DNA from 4 places in the Variovorax sp. HW608 genome. Region 1 is predicted to be linked to each of the others. Evidence: predicted binding sites of a transcription regulator. Region 1 holds the regulator's gene; each other region holds the start of a gene.

Region 1 (4,183 bases):
GCTGCGAAACCGGCCATCACCATCGCACCCTGGACGGGGCCATCGGCCAGCGCCGCCAGCATCAGCGCAGAATACAGCAGGCCGCACGGCATCAGGACCCAGAGCGCACCCGCCGCCAGCACGCCTGCCGGCGATCCGGTCAGCGGCCGAAGCCGCGCCTGCAGCGTGCGCCCGGCCCGATGGGCCCAGACCGGCTGGCGGCCGAGCACGGCGAGCGACAGCCCCCACACGAGCACCGCGACATGCAGCAGCACCCAGAACGGCCGCATGGCCGCGATACGGTCGCTGGTGAATCCGATGCCCTGCATGGCCACCGCGGCGATCGCGCCGGCTGCGGCGTAGCTCAGCATGCGTCCTGCGTGGAATGCCAGCGTCGCCCCCTGCCCGTGCATGCCCAGGCCGGTCAGCGCAGCGGCACCGCCTTCGGGCGCTCGCACGATCCGGATGACGCCAGCGCAGGCCGCGCCGCACATCGCGACGCAGTGCGGCCCGCCGGCCAGCCCCATGAGGAGCCCCGCTCCGAGCAATCCGGTCTGCATCCTTCAGACGATCCGCGAGAAGCGCGACCGGTTGCGATCGGCCTGCAGGTAGCGATCGAACGCCATCGCGATGGCGCGCACGAAGAACCAGCCGGTGGGCGTGACTTCGAGGTCGCGCTCGCTCACGCGCACCAGTCCCTGCGCGGCCAGCGGTCCGAGCGCGGCGAGCTCGTGCGCGAAATGGTCCTTGAAATCGATCAGGTGCGCGAGGCTGATGGTCTCGAAGTCCACTTGGCCCTGGCACATGATGGCCATGATCACCGCCCGGCGAAGCACATCGTCCCGTGTGAGCGCCAGACCGCGCACCACCGGAATGCGGCCCTGGTCGACCAGGTCGTAGTACTCCTCGAGCGTCTTGGCGTTCTGGCTGTAGGTCGCGCCGACGCGCCCGATGGCCGAAACGCCCAGCGCCACCAGGTCGCAGTCCGGCTGTGTGCTGTAGCCCTGGAAATTGCGATGCAGGCGGCCCTGCCGCTTGGCGATCGCGAGCGGGTCGTCCGGCAGCGCGAAATGGTCCATGCCGATGTAGACGTAGCCGGCGGCGGTGAAGGCGGCGATCGCCCGCGACAGCATCTCGACCTTGGTCTTCGCGTCCGGCAGATCCTCTGCCGCGATGCGCCGCTGCGGCTTGAAGCGCTCCGGCAGATGCGCATAGGCATAGAGCGCGATCCGGTCCGGCCGCAGGTCGCACACCTGCGCGAGCGTGCGGTCGAAAGAGGCCCGGCTCTGCTTGGGCAGCCCGTAGATGAGATCGATGTTGATCGAGCGGAATCCCAGCGAACGCGCGCTCGCCATCAGGTCGAAGACCTCGGCCGCGGGCTGGATGCGGTGCACCGCCTTCTGCACGTCCGGGTCGAAATCCTGCACGCCGAAGCTCAGCCGGTTGAAGCCGAGCCTGGCCAGCCGCTCGAGCCGGGCGCCGTCCACGGTGCGCGGGTCGATCTCGATGGATTGTTCCCGCTCCGGCGAAAGCGTGAATTCGCGCCCGAGCATCGCGAGCAGCCTGCCGAGGCCCTCGTCGTCGAGGAAGGTCGGCGTGCCGCCCCCCAGATGCACCTGGCTGACCACCGCCCCCCGACCCAGCGCAGCGACCTGCAGCGCCAGCTCGCGCTCCAGGTAGTCGAGGTATTCGACCGCCCAGTGCTTGTGGCGGGTGACGATCTTGTTGCACGCGCAGTAGTAACAGAGCGATTCGCAGAACGGCAGGTGCACGTACAGCGAGAGCGGCCGCCCGTGCATCCCGGTGGCGCTGCGCTGGTGCAGCGCCTGGATGTAGTCGTCGGCCGTGAAAGCATCCACGAATCGATCGGCCGTCGGGTAGGAGGTATAACGTGGACCGGAGACGTCGAAACGCCGCAGTACGGCAGGCGACGGCAGCTCCAGGGAAGGTGAAGCGGTCGCGAATGCAGGGAAAGAGTTCATCGCAGGCGATCAAAGGCGGTCTGCGGCCACTATGCCGCCAGGACGCTCCTCGATCATTGATGCGGATCAACACCCGCGGCCACGCCCGGCTTCAGAATCAACAACATACTCGACGTACATCAATGAAAATCGAAAACATCAAGGTTGCCTGCTCGAGCTGCAACCTGCGGGAGCTCTGCATGCCGGTAGGGCTGGATCCCTCCGAGCTCCAACGCATCGACGACATCGTGGCCAAACGGCGCAAGGTCCGCCGCCGCGAGATGCTCTTTCGCAACGGCGATCGCTTCACCTCGCTCTACGCGATCCGCACCGGCGTCTTCAAGACCCGGGTGGCGAGCCAGGACGGCCGCGACCAGGTAACGGGCTTCCAGATGGCCGGCGAGATCATCGGCCTCGACGGCATCGTCAACGACCAGCACACCTGCGACGCGGTGGCGCTGGAGGATTCCGAAGTCTGCGTGATGCCCTTCGACCGCATCGAGGAGCTTTCGCGCGAGGTGACCGCGCTGCAACGGCACGTGCACCAGATCATGAGCCGCGAGATCGTGCGCGAGCACGGCGTGATGATGCTGCTGGGCAGCATGCGCGCCGAAGAGCGCCTCGCGGCCTTCCTCCTCAATCTCGCGCAGCGCCTGCATGCGCGCGGCTTCTCGCGCTCCGAACTCGTGCTGCGCATGACGCGCGAGGAGATCGGCAGCTACCTCGGGCTCAAGCTCGAAACCGTGAGCCGCACCCTCTCCAAGTTCATGGAAGAGGGGCTCATCGAGGTCCAGCAGCGCAACCTGCGCATCGTCGATGCCGAGGGCCTGCGCCGGCTCATCACGCCGGCCGCCTGCTGATCGGCGCCGCCCACCAATCCAAGACACCTGCGGAACCGGCCCTGCCGGGCCGCTGGGTGCACCCTTCACCGCACATCGTCCGCCGGCGTCGCGGCATGGTTGCGGCCGCTCAAGGCCGGCATCAGCTTCTTGTCGGCCAGGGTCTTGTTGATTTCGATGCCCTGCCGATAGTAGTCCTCGGCGACGACCGGGTCCGGCGAGCGCATGGCCAGCCACAGCGTGACGAAGCTCGCGACCACCACCACCGCCGGACCGGCCAGGACCATCCACAGCAGCGGGTAGCGCCACCAGGGTTGGCTGGTGACTGCATCGTTCTTGTTCGTTGCGTTCATCGTCATCTCCTTGAATCGCATCAACGGGGCACCATGAAGGTCGCCTTCTCCGAAACCTGCGCCCCGCCCTCGGCGGCGCGGACGTCGAAATACACCGGGTGCGAACCCGGCTCCGCGCCGCCATACGGCAGTTGGAGGCGCACCGCGACCCAGCGCGACTGCGCAGGCCCCACTTCCACAGGCTGTTCGGGCGACGCGCGCAGTCCGTCGAGACCGCGAGCCTCGATGCGGTAGTGCTGCGTCTTTTCGGTCGCGTTCATGATCTGCAGGCGGTACACGTTCTCGATCCGGCCGCCTTCGGCGATGCGCGCCAGCGTGCCGCGATCGCGCACCACGTCCACCTTGAGCGGCGTGCGGATCACCAGGCTGGCCAGCAGGCCGATGCACAGCGCGACCAGGACGCCGCTGTAGATCAGCACCCGCGGCCGCAGCACGCGGCGCAACATCTGCCGCGATGACCAGTGCCCCGCCATGCTGTTCTGCGTGGCGTAGCGGATCAGGCCGCGCGGCGAGGCGAGCTTGTCCATCACCGTGTTGCAGGCGTCCACGCACAGGCCGCAGCCGATGCACTCGTACTGCAGGCCCTGCCGGATGTCGATGCCGGTCGGACACACCTGCACGCACAGCGAGCAGTCGATGCAGTCGCCCTGCCCCAGCGCCCGCGCATCCGCGCCCTTGGCCCGCACGCCGCGAGGCTCGCCGCGCTCGGTGTCGTAGCTCACGATCAGCGTGTCGCGGTCGAACATCGCGCTCTGGAAGCGCGCGTACGGGCACATGTACTTGCAGACCTGCTCGCGCATGAAGCCCGCATTGCCATAGGTCGCGAAGGCGTAGAACAGCACCCAGAAGACTTCCCAGCCGCTCATGCGCGTCTGCAGGAAGTCCAGGCCGAGATCGCGTATCGGCGTGAAGTAGCCGACGAAAGTGAAGCCGGTCCACACCGCGATGCCGAGCCACACCACGTGCTTGAACCACTTCTTGACCAGCTTCTCGATCGAGAGCTCGCCGTCGTCCAGCCGCATGCGCGCGGCGCGGTTGCCTTCGATCTTCT
Region 2 (4,183 bases), 1.2 Mb from region 1:
GAGCTCGCCGGGGCGGGGTTGCTTCACGGGCATGAGCATGGATGTCTCCTGGTGGCGGCTCACGCGGCGACGGCCGGCTTGCCTTTGAGGGTGTAGGAACGGCCGCGGAAGACCGCGATGCGCTCGTTGCGCTGGTTGGTGATGTCGCAGTCGTAGACGCCGGTGCGGCCGGCCTTCGAGACTTCGAACGCGCATGCGGTGAGCACGTCGCCTTCGCGGCCCGGCGCCATCAGGTCCATCGAGAAGCCGGAGGCCACGGTGAGTTCGTTGTACGAATTGCAGGCGTAGGCGAAGGCGGTGTCGGCGAGCGTGGTGATCAGGCCGCCGTGGCAGATGTCGTGGCCGTTGAGCATGTTCTGGCGCACGGTCATGGTGACGGTCGCCTTGCCGGGCGTGGTTTCGGTGACTTCCATGCCGAGGCTGCGGGCGGCGCGGTCGTTGGCGAACATGCGTTCGCGGACCAGGTCGGCGGTCTGCTGCGGAGTGTGTTCAGTGGTCATCGTGGGGATCAGCGGTCGGTGAATCGGGGAGCGCGCTTCGCGCCGAACGCCGCCACGCCTTCGAGGTAGTCGTGCGCGCGGCCCAGCTCGGCCTGCAGCGCGGCTTCGTGATCGAGCGCCTGGTCGAGCGTGAAGTGCTGCGCGGCATCGATGGCGGCGCGCGTGGCGGCCAGCGCCTTCACGGGCATGGCGGCGAGGCGCTCCGCGAGCTTGCGGGCGTCCTCGGCGAGCGCGGCGTCGTCGACGCACTTCCAGACGAGGCCTATGCGTTCGGCTTCGGCGGCGGAAAGCTTGTCGCCCAGCATCGCGAGGCCCAGCGCGCGGGCGCGGCCGACGATGCGCGGCAGCAGCCAGGTGCCGCCGGTGTCGGGCACGAGGCCGATCTTCGCGAAGGCCTGGATGAAGCTGGCCGATTGCGCGGCCAGCACCAGATCGCAGTTGAGCGCGAGGTTCGCGCCCGCACCGGCCGCCACGCCGTTGACCGCCGCGATCACCGGCACCGGCATCGACTTGATGCGCTTCACGAGCGGCGTGTAGTGCAGCGCGATGGCGCGGCTCAGGTCCTTGGGCGGCTCGCCGGCGGGCGACGGCGCGACCATCGGATCGGCCAGATCCTGCCCGGCGCAGAAGCCGCGGCCGGCGCCGGTGAGGACCAGGCAGCGCACGGCGGCATCCGCCGCCGCGGCATCGAGCGCGGCGCGAAGCTCTTCATGCATGGCGCCATTGAAACTGTTGAGCGCGGCGGGCCGGTTGAGCGTGAGCGTCAGAACCGGGCCGTCCTGCGAGGCGAGGACGAGTGCGTCGGACAAGCTGTGTCTCCAGTCGTGGGAACGGGATTCGGGCGCCGGGCGGGTCTTGATCTGTGTCAAAAGTATTGTTGACCGACCGGTCGGTGAATCATAAGATCATCACCAATCCTGATGCAAGTCAAACTTGCGCAGGGTTAACCCTTGGCTGGAAACAGCCCGTAACAGCCCCGCCAACAGGAGACAACCTTGCCCTGCTATTCCATCGAAGGCGTGGTGCCGGTCATCGACCCGAGCGCCTACGTGCACCCCACCGCCGTGCTGATCGGCGACGTCATCGTGGGGCCCGAGTGCTACGTCGGCCCGTGCGCCGTGCTGCGCGGCGACTTCGGCCGCATCGAGCTCAAACGCGGCTCCAACCTGCAGGACACCTGCGTGGTCCACGGCTTTCCGCAGCAGGACACGGTGGTGGAGGAGAACGGCCACATCGGCCACGGCGCGGTGCTGCACAGCTGCATCGTGCGGCGCAATGCGCTGGTGGGCATGAACGCGGTCGTGATGGACGAAGCCGAAGTGGGCGAAGCCGCGATCCTCGCGGCCTGCGCCTTCGTGCCCGCCGGCAAGAAGATCCCGCCGCGCTCGCTCGCCGCGGGCATGCCCGCGAAGGTGATCCGCGAACTGAGCGATCAGGAAATCGCCTGGAAGCTCGAAGGCACGAAGACCTACCAGGACCTCACGCGGCGCAGCCTCGCGAGCATGCAGCAGGTGGAGGCGCTCACCGCGGTCGAGGACAGCCGGCCGCGCGTGCAGGCACCGAACGTGAAGCCGTTGATTGCGACCAAGCGCGGCTGAGGGTCCTCACCAAAGTCAACGCCCCATCATCTGCGCGCCGCCGAGCTTGGCCGCGCGTCTGTCGAAGGTCCACAACGGCGACTCGCCGGCCTGTGCCGCCAGAGCGATGTGCAGGCAGTCGGCAAAGTCGGCCGTGCCGTTGCGGTACAGCTGCAGTGCCACTTCAAGGGCACGCTCCGACTCGAAGCTCAGTTCGGCCGCCGAAAACAGGCTTGACAAGGCCCCCATCACTTCGTCCTTGGGGTATCCGAAACTGGCGCGCAGAACCCACTCGATCTCGAGCGTGACCGTCACCGGCACGAAAAGCGTTTCTCCATTGGCTACGCACTTGCGAATGAGTCGGCGAGCCGCGGCCAACTGCGCTTCATCGTCCTGCACGACGTAGCGGATCAGGACGTTGGTATCGAGCGCCGGCATCAGCGCCAGGGGTTCATTTCCTCGACGCCAACGCGCTTGCCCTTCCGGGCTTTCAGCATGCCGCCCATGTCGAGGATGGACTTGGTCTTGGCCCGAACGATGATGGTGCCATCCGGCATCACGGACCAGACCAGCCGGGTTCCAGGCTTGGCATGCACCAAAGCTCTCACCTCGGCGGGAACCGTGGTTTGGCCCTTGACGGTGATGGTGGACTCTGTCATCGAGGCCTCCTTACTGAAAGCCGAATTGTAATGCGCGCAATCGCTGAGGTCTGTTTAAAGGGATTTGGACTGCTGATCGAAGCGAGTCGGGTTTCCCCCCGTAGCCCCCTCCACCCGCGAGCCCTTACCGTTGCGCCCTTCTGGAGGGGACAAGACCATGATGCTCAAGGCCGGCTTGGTGGCGGGGTGTGTCGCGCTTCTTTCTCAGACGCCGTGCTGGGCGCACGGCAACGCGGACGTCGAGCGCGAAACGCGCTTCGGGACGGTCGTCGGCATCGACGATTCGGATCGCTCGGGGACCCTGGCCTGGAAGGGCGTGCCCTTCGCGAAGCCACCGGTCGGCGACCTGCGCTGGAAGGCGCCGGTCGACCCGGACCGGTGGCGCCAGCCCAAGGCCACCCAGCAGTTCGCCAACGCGTGCGCGCAGTACGGCCGCATCTACGGCCCCGGCGCCAACAACCGCTACGACGCGACGATCGGCACCACGCTGAACCAGGCGGTGGGCAGCGAGGACTGCCTGTACCTCAACATCTGGCGTCCGGCCAGGGACAAGCGCCAGGGCGGCAACAGGGACAACGACCAGGGGCAGGACGAGGGCAACGGCGACGGCCTGCCGGTGATCGTCTTCGTTCATGGCGGCAGCGACGTGTCGGGCTACACCGCGGACCCGGTCTACGACGGGGCCGCGCTCGCCAAGGCCGCGAATGCCGTCGTGGTGACCGTGAACTACCGGCTCGGCATCTTCGGCTTCCTCGATCTGCCGCAGTTCAAGTCCGGCACCAACGGCGTGGGCGACTCGGGCAACTTCGCGCTGCTCGACATCGTCAAGGCGCTCGAATTCGTTGGCGGCAATATCGAGGCGTTCGGGGGCAATCCGCGCAACATCACCTTGATGGGCCAGTCAGCGGGCGCCATCAACGTCTATGCGCTGCAGACCTCCCCGCTGGTGACGAGCGCCCGTCAGCCGCTCTTCCACCGCCTGGTGCCGCTCAGCGGCGGCATCTCGCTGGCGGCCAATCTGGCGCCGGGGCGCATTCCGACGCTCAATCCGCAATCGGTCTATGCCGCCCAGGGCAGCGCCTTGCTCGCCAATCAGCTCATCGCCGACGGCCTCGCCACCGATGCCGCGTCCGCCGCAGCCTACGTGGCCAGCCAGACGCCGGCGCAGATCGCGGCCTATCTGCGCTCGAAGAGCCCGGCCACGCTGCTCTCCACGCTGCTGACCCGGCTCGCGCCGCTCGGACTGGCGGGCTCGGGCCCGATTCCCGACGGCATCGTGGTGCCGGTCAATCCGATCGCCGCGATCCAGGCCGGCAACTACCTGCGGGTACCGGTCCTGGCGGGGAACACCCGCGACGAGGCCAAGCTGTTCCCCACCTTCCTCGCGCTGTCGCCTGCGCTCGGCGGCGTGAGCGGCCGGCTGGTGAGCGATGCCACGCTGTTCTCG
Region 3 (4,183 bases), 260 kb from region 1:
ACATCGAAGTCATGCTGCTCATGGTCTCGTCCGGTGCGCCGCGTGGGCCTTGCCCTCCCTGGGTCGTTCGATGCTATTTTGGCGGATATCGCTGCCGCTTGATCCGGATCAAGCGGCATCGGCCCCTGCGGCGCTTGACCTGCGTCAATCGCGATCGCGGGCTGCGCGCCATACTGGGGCTCGTTCAAGAACACCCACAAGGAGCACGCCATGTACCAGCAGATTCTCGTCCCCGTCGACGGCAGCGCGACCTCGATGCAGGGCCTCGAGCAGGCCATCGACATGGCGCGACTCGTCAACGGCAGGCTGCGGCTGATCCACGTGGTCGACGAGCTGTCCGCCGCCTTTGCGATGGACGCCTATTCCGGCTATGTCGGCGACTGGGTGGGCCTGCTGCGCGAGAACGGCAGCAAGCTCCTGGCCGAATGCCGGCAGAAGGCCCTGGCCGCCGGCATCGCAGCGGACACGATACTGCGCGACAACCTCGACGGCTCGGTGCCCGAGCTCGTCACGAAGGAGGCCGCGAGCTGGCCGGCCGATCTGATCGTGCTGGGCACCCACGGCCGCCGCGGGGCGAAGCGCCTGTTCCTCGGCAGCAGCGCCGAGCAGATCCTGCGCATCGCGCCCGTCCCCATCCTGCTGGTGCGCGCGATCGAACAGCCGACCGAGGGCGAAAAGACGGAGGCGGAGGCCGGGCGCAAGCCGCTTCGCGTGACGCTGCCCAGCGGCGCGCTGGCGATCGAATGAGCCACGGGCGCCTGTCAGGCGCTTGAGGACGCATCGATATTGAGCGGCGTCAAGTCCGCCCGTCGCAACCGGCGTAGCGTTGGCCGCGTGATCGCCTCTCATGCCGTGCGACCTCCGGTGGCCGACCCCCTGTCTTCCGCCGGGATTGCCTCCCTCATTGCGACCGCCGAGCAACTGCGGCGGCCCGCAGCCGCGCGTCCGCTGCGCGGCAAGAACCTCGCGCTGCTGCGTCCGGATGCCTCCGCCGGGCCGTCGAGCCTGCAACATGCCGCCGAGGAAATCGGCGCCCGCGTGGCCATGCTGGAATTTCCCCGCCCCGCGCGGACCCGCCAAGCAGACGAGGAGGTCGGTACGCTGGCCCGTCTGCTCGGCCGCATGTACGACGGCATCGATTGCGCCGATCTCCATGCCTCGATCCGGCGGCTGATCGAGTCGCAGGCCGGCGTGCCGGTGTTCCCCGGCCTGGAACTCGATACCCATCCGGCCCGGGTGATCGCGGACCTCTGGACGCTCTGCGAGCACCAGGGCCCGGGCGACCGGCGGATCGTCTTCATCGGCAACGGACGCAGGGCGCGGGCCCGGATGTTCATGGCCGCGGCCCGCGCGATGGGCGTCGCGATCCTCACGAAGACCCGCGCCGAGGGCGGCGGCGAGAAGATGGCGGCGGTCGCGGACGCCTCCGGGCCCGGCCGCTGGGTCCTGTGGATCGGCGACATGGCGGTCGACGACGAAGCCGCGCAGGACAACCACCGCCGCATCATGCAGGCCGTGCTGGTCGACGCCTTGCGCAGCGCCTGAGTCTTTCGTCGGGCGGCACCCGATGACCCTCGTTTGCGCCAGATCAAGCGCGTCCTTCGCTGCCCTTTCGATACTGGGCGCATCGCATTACCTGCACCGCACCGAAGGAGGCTCCATGTACCAACGCATCCTGGTCCCCGTCGACGGCAGCCCGGTCTCGCAGCACGGACTCGAAGAGGCCATCCGCCTCGCCCAGCTGACCCATGGCCGGCTGCGGCTGGTCCATGTCGTCGACGACCTGTCGCTGGCCCTCGCCATGGACGCTCAGTCCGGCACGCCGGGAAAGTGGCTTCAGGCCGCACGCGACGACGGTGCGCGTGTCATCGAGGACGCGAAGCGCAGCGCACTGGCGGCCGGCGTCGAGGTCGAGACCGCGCTGCACGAACGCTACACCGCGACGGCATACCCCGCGGTCATCTCTGAATCCCCGGTCCAGGACGTCGTCATCACGGAAGCCACGCAATGGCGTGCCGACCTGATCGTGCTCGGCACGCACGGGCGCCGCGGCGTCTCGCGGCTCGTCATGGGAAGCAGCGCGGAACAGATTCTTCGCCTCGCACCCGTGCCGGTCCTGCTGGTGCGTGCGCAAGACGAAGGGAAGCAGGCGGACGCGAAAAACGAGGCGATCCGCATCCACCAGCCGACCGGGGCACTGTCGATCGAGTAGCCGAACAGCGAGGCGCGTCCGGAAAGACGGGCAAAGGACCATGACCGCGTTTCAATCCCTTCTCGTGCACCTGGACGGCACGGCGCGCGCCGCGGTGCGCATGAACCTCGCGCTCAGACTCGCGCTCGCCTGGCGGGCCCGCGTCAGCGCACTGTTTGCGGTCGCTCCGAGCCACCTGCCCCTGCTGCCGGTGGGCCCCGGCATGCCGCCGCTGCCGCCGGACGCGCGCATCGAGGCCGAACACCGCCGACGTGCGCTGGCGACCTACGATCGCTCCTGCGCCCTCGCGAACCAGCCCTGCGAATGGCTCGAACTGGACGGCGATCCGGTCATCGAGACCTTCACCCGCCGGGCGCTGCTCGCCGATCTGCTCTTTCTGGGCCAGCGCGATCCGGCCGATGCGACCGGCTTCGATGTTCCTGCCGACTTCGTCGAATCGGTCGTGATCGGCAGCGGGCGTCCGGCGCTGATCATTCCCTTCGCCGGCGAGATCGCGGATTCGCCGGACAGCGCACTGGTGGCGTGGAAGCCCACGCGCGAGTGCGCGCGCGCGCTCGCGGCGGCGATTCCCTTCCTGCAGAAGGCACACCACGTCCATCTGGTCGAGGAAGACGGGGCCGAGTGGCATTCCGTGCCCATCGACGTGCGCGACTACCTGCGCCTGCATGGCATCGAGCGGGTCCACGAGCACGCAAGGCTCGCGCCGGACAGCGACGGCGAGGCGATCCTTTCGATCGCCTCCGACTGCGATGCCGATCTGCTCGTCATGGGCTGCTACGGGCACAGCCGCGCGCGCGAGCTGCTGCTCGGTGGGGCGACGCGGACCGTGCTGGATTCGATGACGCTTCCGGTCCTCATGGCGCATTGAGGAGTCGACATGAGCCAAGCCATTTCCTCCCTGATGCAGCGTCCCGTCGTCAGCGTGGGCATGGACGACACGGTGGCCCAGGTGGAGGCACTGCTCGCCAGCCGGCACCTGACCTGGGTCCCCGTGCTCGAGCCGACGAATCGCGAGGTGGCCGGGATCATCAGCGCCGCGGATCTCGTGGCTTTCCACGCGCAGGGCCGCGATCCCGCCACGACCCGTGCCTGGCAGATGTGCACCTACAAGCCGGTCGTGGTGGACGCCGGGACACCGGTCGCCATGGTGGCCGCGCTCATGGTCGAGCGCGGCATCCACCACGTGGCCGTGAGCGACCGCAACGGCATTGCCGGCGTCGTCTCGTCGCTGGACTTCGTGCGGACCTTCGTGCCCGAGGGCCTTCGCTGAGCGGACGGCTCGCACCACCTACCGCGGCCTGGCCCGCTCGAAGCAGCCACCGCCACCCTTTAAGCGCCCATCCTGGCGCCATCACCCCATGAAAGGAAGTCACATGCGATCCGATGCACAACTCAGGAGCGACGTCCAGGCCGAACTGGACTGGGATCCCGCGATCCACTCGACCCAGATCGGGGTGATCGCCGCGGACGGCATCGTCACCCTGACGGGCCACGTCGCCAGCCACGCCGAGAAGCACGCCGCCGAATCCGCGGCCCGTCGCGTCAAGGGGGTCAAGGCACTGGCGGTGGAGATCACCGTCAAGCTGCCCGACGACGCGACGCGCAGCGACGCCGACATCGCCCTCGCGGCCGAACGCGGCCTCGAATGGTCGGCGCTCGTGCCGGCCGCCACGATCAAGCCGGAGGTCGAGAACGGCTGGGTCACCCTGAACGGCGAAGTCGAGTGGGACTACCAGCGCCGGGCCGCCGAGAAGGCGGTGCGCAACCTGATGGGCGTCACCGGCGTCACGAACGCGATCAGGATCATTCCGAAGGTGAAGGTGGTCGATATCGAGAAGCGGCTTCACGACGCCCTGTCGCGCCAGGCCGACCGCGAAGCCGGCCACATCCAGGTCACGGTGGAGGGCTCCGAGGTCCGCCTCAAAGGCAGGGTCCACTCCTGGGCGGAACTCAACGCGGTGCAGGGCGCGG
Region 4 (4,183 bases), 3.1 Mb from region 1:
AGCGCTGCGGCGTTGAAATCCCGGATGCGGCGTTTCGCGCGAATGAGGCAGTCGTACGCCTCGACATTGACCTTGCCGCGATCCTGCCGACGCGCCCTTTCGCTGCCGGTGAGGGTCACCTCGAGCGTATGGACGATCTTCCGCGTCACTTCGTCCTGGACCAGGAAGATGTCCTCGAGGTCCCGGTCATAACGTTCGGCCCAGATGTGGCCGCCGGATTCGGCATCGATGAGTTGCACATTGATGCGCACCCTCATGCCGGCCTTTCGCACGCTGCCTTCGAGCACATGTCGCACACCCAGCTTCCTTCCGACGTCCTTGATGTCGACGCTTTGCTTCTTGAAGGTGAAGGACGAGTGGCGGGCGATCACGAACAGGCCGGATATCTTGGAGACGTCGGTGATGATGTCTTCCGTGATGCCATCGGCGAAGTACTCTTGGTCGGGGTCTCCGCTCATGTTGGTGAACGGCAGCACCGCGAGCGAGGGCTTGTCAGGCAGACGCAGCACCGGCGCAGACGATGGCGACGCCGCCGCGGGGACATCCACCGATGGCCTCGCGGGCGCCACCTTGAAGGCCCGCACTGGATGGCCGATGTTCTTCACCTGCTGTTCGCCCTGATCGACAAACTCCGCACTGACCTTGCTCCTCACGGCCCCGTGCACTGCGTCCGAAACGGTGATGCCGCCCGGTTCGGCCAGCGCCTGCAGCCGCGCTGCAATGTTCACCCCGTCGCCGTACACCGTGCCGTCCGGCTTCTCGATCACGTCGCCCATGTGAACGCCGATCCGAAAGCGCATCTGCCGATCCCGGGGCGCGGCGTCGCAGGACACGCTTAGCTCATGCTGAACAGCAACGGCGGCGGCGACCGCTCCGGCCGCGGTGTCGAACACGGCGAGCACCGAGTCGCCAGCCATGTCGATCACACGGCCATGGTTCGACTCGATCTGAGCTCGAAATACCGTGCGCGCCGCATCGAGCGCGGCCACGGTCGCGCGGTCGTCGATCGCCATCAGGCGTGAATAGCCCGCCGCATCCGTGGCGAGGATCGCTGCCAGGCGCTGCTTGAGACCAGACCCGTTCACACCCGTCGAACCCTATGCAAGTTGCCGATGAATGTTACGCTCCGCGCGGCCAATCGCATGCGAACGTGTCGGATTGCGCGGCAGCCTCATCCTGCTGTTGGGGCTGGGAATGTTGGCCTGGCCCGCCCGCTCAGTGCCGAGCCCGCAGCCTGTGCGGAATCAGGTCCCCACCATTTCGCGGTAGGCGTGCCAGCTGGCATGCGCGAGCCACGGGAACGTCACGATGAGCCCGAGCATGAATGTCGCGAAGCCAAGGGCCGTCAGGGTTGCGATCAAGGCCGCCCACAGCAGCATGGCGCCCGGATTGCGGGCGCAGCATCGCAGGCTGGTCAGCGCCGCGGTAATCACGTCCACAGGCCGATCCATCAGCGACGGCACGCTGACGACACCGAACGCGAAGACCAGCGCCGCCACCGTGGCGCCCACGGCGAGGAAGGCAAGCACCAGAGTGGCCGGCTGGCCCGACAGGAGCAGCGCCGGAGGCAGGTGCGGCACCTGCTGCACCTGCTCGGTGAAGAACAGTGCGAAGACGATGGCCGCCAGGCGCTCCCAGGCCAGGTACGCCAGCGCAAGCACCAGACCGAACAGCGCAATCGAATCGGCGTTGCCTTGCCAGGCGCGGAAGGCCTGTGTGGTGTCCGGCGCGGCGGACTGCTCCCGCTGGCGCGACAGGGCATACAGCGGCATCGCGACGAAGGGGGCCACCAGCAGGAATCCTCCGAGCAGCGCTGGCGCGAGGTAGGTGGCCTGCCAGGTCGCCGCCATCAGGATCAGGCCGACGACAGCCACTACGGCACCGATGCCGAAGCTCACGCCTGGACGGAACGCCAGATCCCGTGCACCCATCCACAGCCAGGCGAAGGGCCGCAGCGCGCCGACCCGACGCACCGCAGGCGCCTCCAGGGAGGATTGACTGTCGAGCGGGTGTTCCATCGCGCACACTCCTTCTTGACGTCGTGCCATCGGCACCATGACCAGCATAGCCAGTCCGCATCGCCGCGGTTTGACGCCGATCAAGTCCTGCATCCTGGCGGAGATAATGTGCGGCCAGGTGCCGACGTCATGCGATGAGCCGCCTGCGACCACCTCACCTCCCTGGAATGTCCCCCACGAACAAGGCTTCAAAAGCCCCAGACCTGAGCACCGGCATCGGGCTCGTCCTCGTGACGACCTGCATGTTCGCCGGCAGCGATGCGACCATCAAGTACCTCGGCGGTTCGATTCCGGTGCTGGTCCTGCTGTGGGTGCGCTACATGTTCCAGACCGCCACCATGGCGGGATGGCACTTGCTGCGGGGCGGGCCGCTGAAGATCCGAAGCCGGGTCCCCATGCTGCAGTGTCTGCGTGGCGCCTTGCTGCTGTGCAACTCGGCGGCTTCCTTCTACGGCGTCCAACGCCTTCCGCTGGCCGAGTTCACCGCGCTCATGCTGCTCGCACCGGTGGCGACCACCGTGCTGGGTGCGCTCGTGCTCAAGGAGTCCGTCTCGCCGGCGCGGTGGGCCATGGTCGCGCTCGGCGTCGCGGGCATGCTGGCCGTCGTGCGGCCGACAGGCGCGGGCGCCCTGGGCTGGGGTGCGCTGCTGCCGATCGCCAGCGCGCTCTGCTATGCGGCCTTCCAACTGGTGACGCGCCGCATCGCCAGCGCGGACGATCTCGTCGTCACGAACCTTCTCTCGGCGCTGCTCGTGACTTCGGTACTGGGCGCGGTGCTGTGGGCACTCCCACTCGATCTCGCACCGACGCTTCGCCTCGCGAGCGGCAAGCAGTGGGCCCTGTTGCTGCTGATGGGCACGTTCGCCACCGCAGGCCATGTCTGCATGGCGGGCGCCGTGCGGGTCGCTCCGCTGTCGGTGCTGATGCCCTTCGCCTATGCGCAGATCGTCTTCGCGACGGCGATCGGGTGGCTGCTGTTCGCCCATGCGCCGGACCTGTGGGCGGTCGCAGGCATCTGCCTCATCGGGCTGGGCGGCATCGGAACCGTGTGGCTGAACGGCCGACCGGCTTGAACCCGCCGTGGCCCGCGTCCGGATGATCGGACAGGTTTTGCAGACGCGCGGCCCGATCGGGTTCGCCTCGCGCTTCGATCATCGAAACTCCTTCAACGACATCGATAGAGGTCATCATGCAAAGCGCTCCCTCTGCAAATCCGTACGCCAAGGTCATCGAGAATTCCAGGCGCGTCCGCTGGGACATCGACAGCGATGTCATCCGCAACCGGCGATTCGATCTCGACAAGACCTTCCTGCCGGCCGGCCTGTCGCTGGTGAACGAACTGGACTTCATGACGCCGGACGATCGCCGCCTGCTGAGCCAGGTGCAGGGCCGGAGCTACGCCTACATCTTCGGCCTGGTGGAACGCTTCATCGGCGCCAAGATGCTCGAGATCAGCCGCCAGCACGCACTGGGCGACCAGGCGGCCCTCGAAGCGCTGGTCCGCATGACCGACGAGGAACTGAAGCATCAGAAGCTGTTCCGGCGCATGGAATCGATGATGGCCGACGACATGCCGGCGGGCTACATGGCCACCGCCGACCCCGACGCGGTCGCCGCGGCCGTGCTCGGCAAAAGCACCTGGTCGGTGCTCGCGCTGACGCTGGACATCGAGCTCTTCACGCAGGCCCACTATCGCGCCAGCATCGAGCCGGAGGACGACCTGTGCGCGCTGTGGAAGGACGTCTTCCTGGCCCACTGGAAGGAAGAGTCGCAGCACGCGCAACTGGACGAGCTGGAATTCCTTCGCGAGGACGCGCACCTCAGCGCCGCCGAACGCGATGCCGCTGTCGGCGACCTGATCGACCTGGTCGTGGCAGTGGACGGGATCCTCGTTGCGCAGGCAGGCGCCGACGCGAGCTACTTCGCGTCGATCGCGGGCATGCGCTACGACGATGCGCAGCGCGCCGCCATCGCCGATGGGGTCCTGAAGGCCTACCGCTGGCAGTACATCGTGTCGGGCGTGACGGCGCCGCGCTTCCAGAAGATTCTTTTCGGCGTGCTGGACGACCGGCAGACCGCCAGGGTGACGCAGGCATTGCAGCCGCTGCTCCATGCGATGCCCGCGTCGTCGCCCGGCATGACGCGCCATTAACCGCAAGGTTCGC

What was found. The regulator FNR, encoded in region 1, switches genes on or off when oxygen is low (the NO sensors DNR and NnrR bind a similar motif). The targets are predictions, from matches to a motif close to TTGATNNNNATCAA.
Region 2: the regulator FNR is predicted to act here: its motif matches at 1,356-1,369, upstream of VAR608DRAFT_RS34990 (phenylacetic acid degradation protein PaaY).
Region 3: the regulator FNR is predicted to act here: its motif matches at 1,579-1,592, upstream of VAR608DRAFT_RS30540 (universal stress protein).
Region 4: the regulator FNR is predicted to act here: its motif matches at 2,089-2,102, upstream of VAR608DRAFT_RS14635 (DUF2189 domain-containing protein).

Annotation. Positions count from the first base shown of each region.
Region 1 covers NZ_LT607803.1:6,201,355-6,205,537, forward strand. The annotation lists gene VAR608DRAFT_RS29310 (sulfite exporter TauE/SafE family protein) at 1-539, opposite strand, end outside; gene hemN (oxygen-independent coproporphyrinogen III oxidase) at 543-1,961, opposite strand; gene fnr (fumarate/nitrate reduction transcriptional regulator Fnr) at 2,021-2,800, shown strand; gene VAR608DRAFT_RS29325 (FixH family protein) at 2,866-3,132, opposite strand; gene ccoG (cytochrome c oxidase accessory protein CcoG) at 3,153-4,183, opposite strand, start outside.
Region 2 covers NZ_LT607803.1:7,386,495-7,390,677, forward strand. The annotation lists gene paaK (phenylacetate--CoA ligase PaaK) at 1-33, opposite strand, end outside; gene paaI (hydroxyphenylacetyl-CoA thioesterase PaaI) at 60-500, opposite strand; gene VAR608DRAFT_RS34985 (enoyl-CoA hydratase-related protein) at 509-1,309, opposite strand; gene VAR608DRAFT_RS34990 (phenylacetic acid degradation protein PaaY) at 1,496-2,098, shown strand; gene VAR608DRAFT_RS34995 (PIN domain-containing protein) at 2,114-2,515, opposite strand; gene VAR608DRAFT_RS35000 (AbrB/MazE/SpoVT family DNA-binding domain-containing protein) at 2,515-2,736, opposite strand; gene VAR608DRAFT_RS35005 (carboxylesterase/lipase family protein) at 2,894-4,183, shown strand, end outside.
Region 3 covers NZ_LT607803.1:6,458,421-6,462,603, forward strand. The annotation lists gene VAR608DRAFT_RS30525 (mechanosensitive ion channel family protein) at 1-22, opposite strand, end outside; gene VAR608DRAFT_RS30530 (universal stress protein) at 211-747, shown strand; gene VAR608DRAFT_RS30535 (hypothetical protein) at 865-1,545, shown strand; gene VAR608DRAFT_RS30540 (universal stress protein) at 1,661-2,212, shown strand; gene VAR608DRAFT_RS30545 (universal stress protein) at 2,253-3,080, shown strand; gene VAR608DRAFT_RS30550 (CBS domain-containing protein) at 3,090-3,482, shown strand; gene VAR608DRAFT_RS30555 (BON domain-containing protein) at 3,586-4,183, shown strand, end outside.
Region 4 covers NZ_LT607803.1:3,129,026-3,133,208, forward strand. The annotation lists gene VAR608DRAFT_RS14630 (adenylate/guanylate cyclase domain-containing protein) at 1-1,085, opposite strand, end outside; gene VAR608DRAFT_RS14635 (DUF2189 domain-containing protein) at 1,245-2,018, opposite strand; gene VAR608DRAFT_RS14640 (DMT family transporter) at 2,186-3,091, shown strand; gene VAR608DRAFT_RS14645 (hypothetical protein) at 3,208-4,170, shown strand.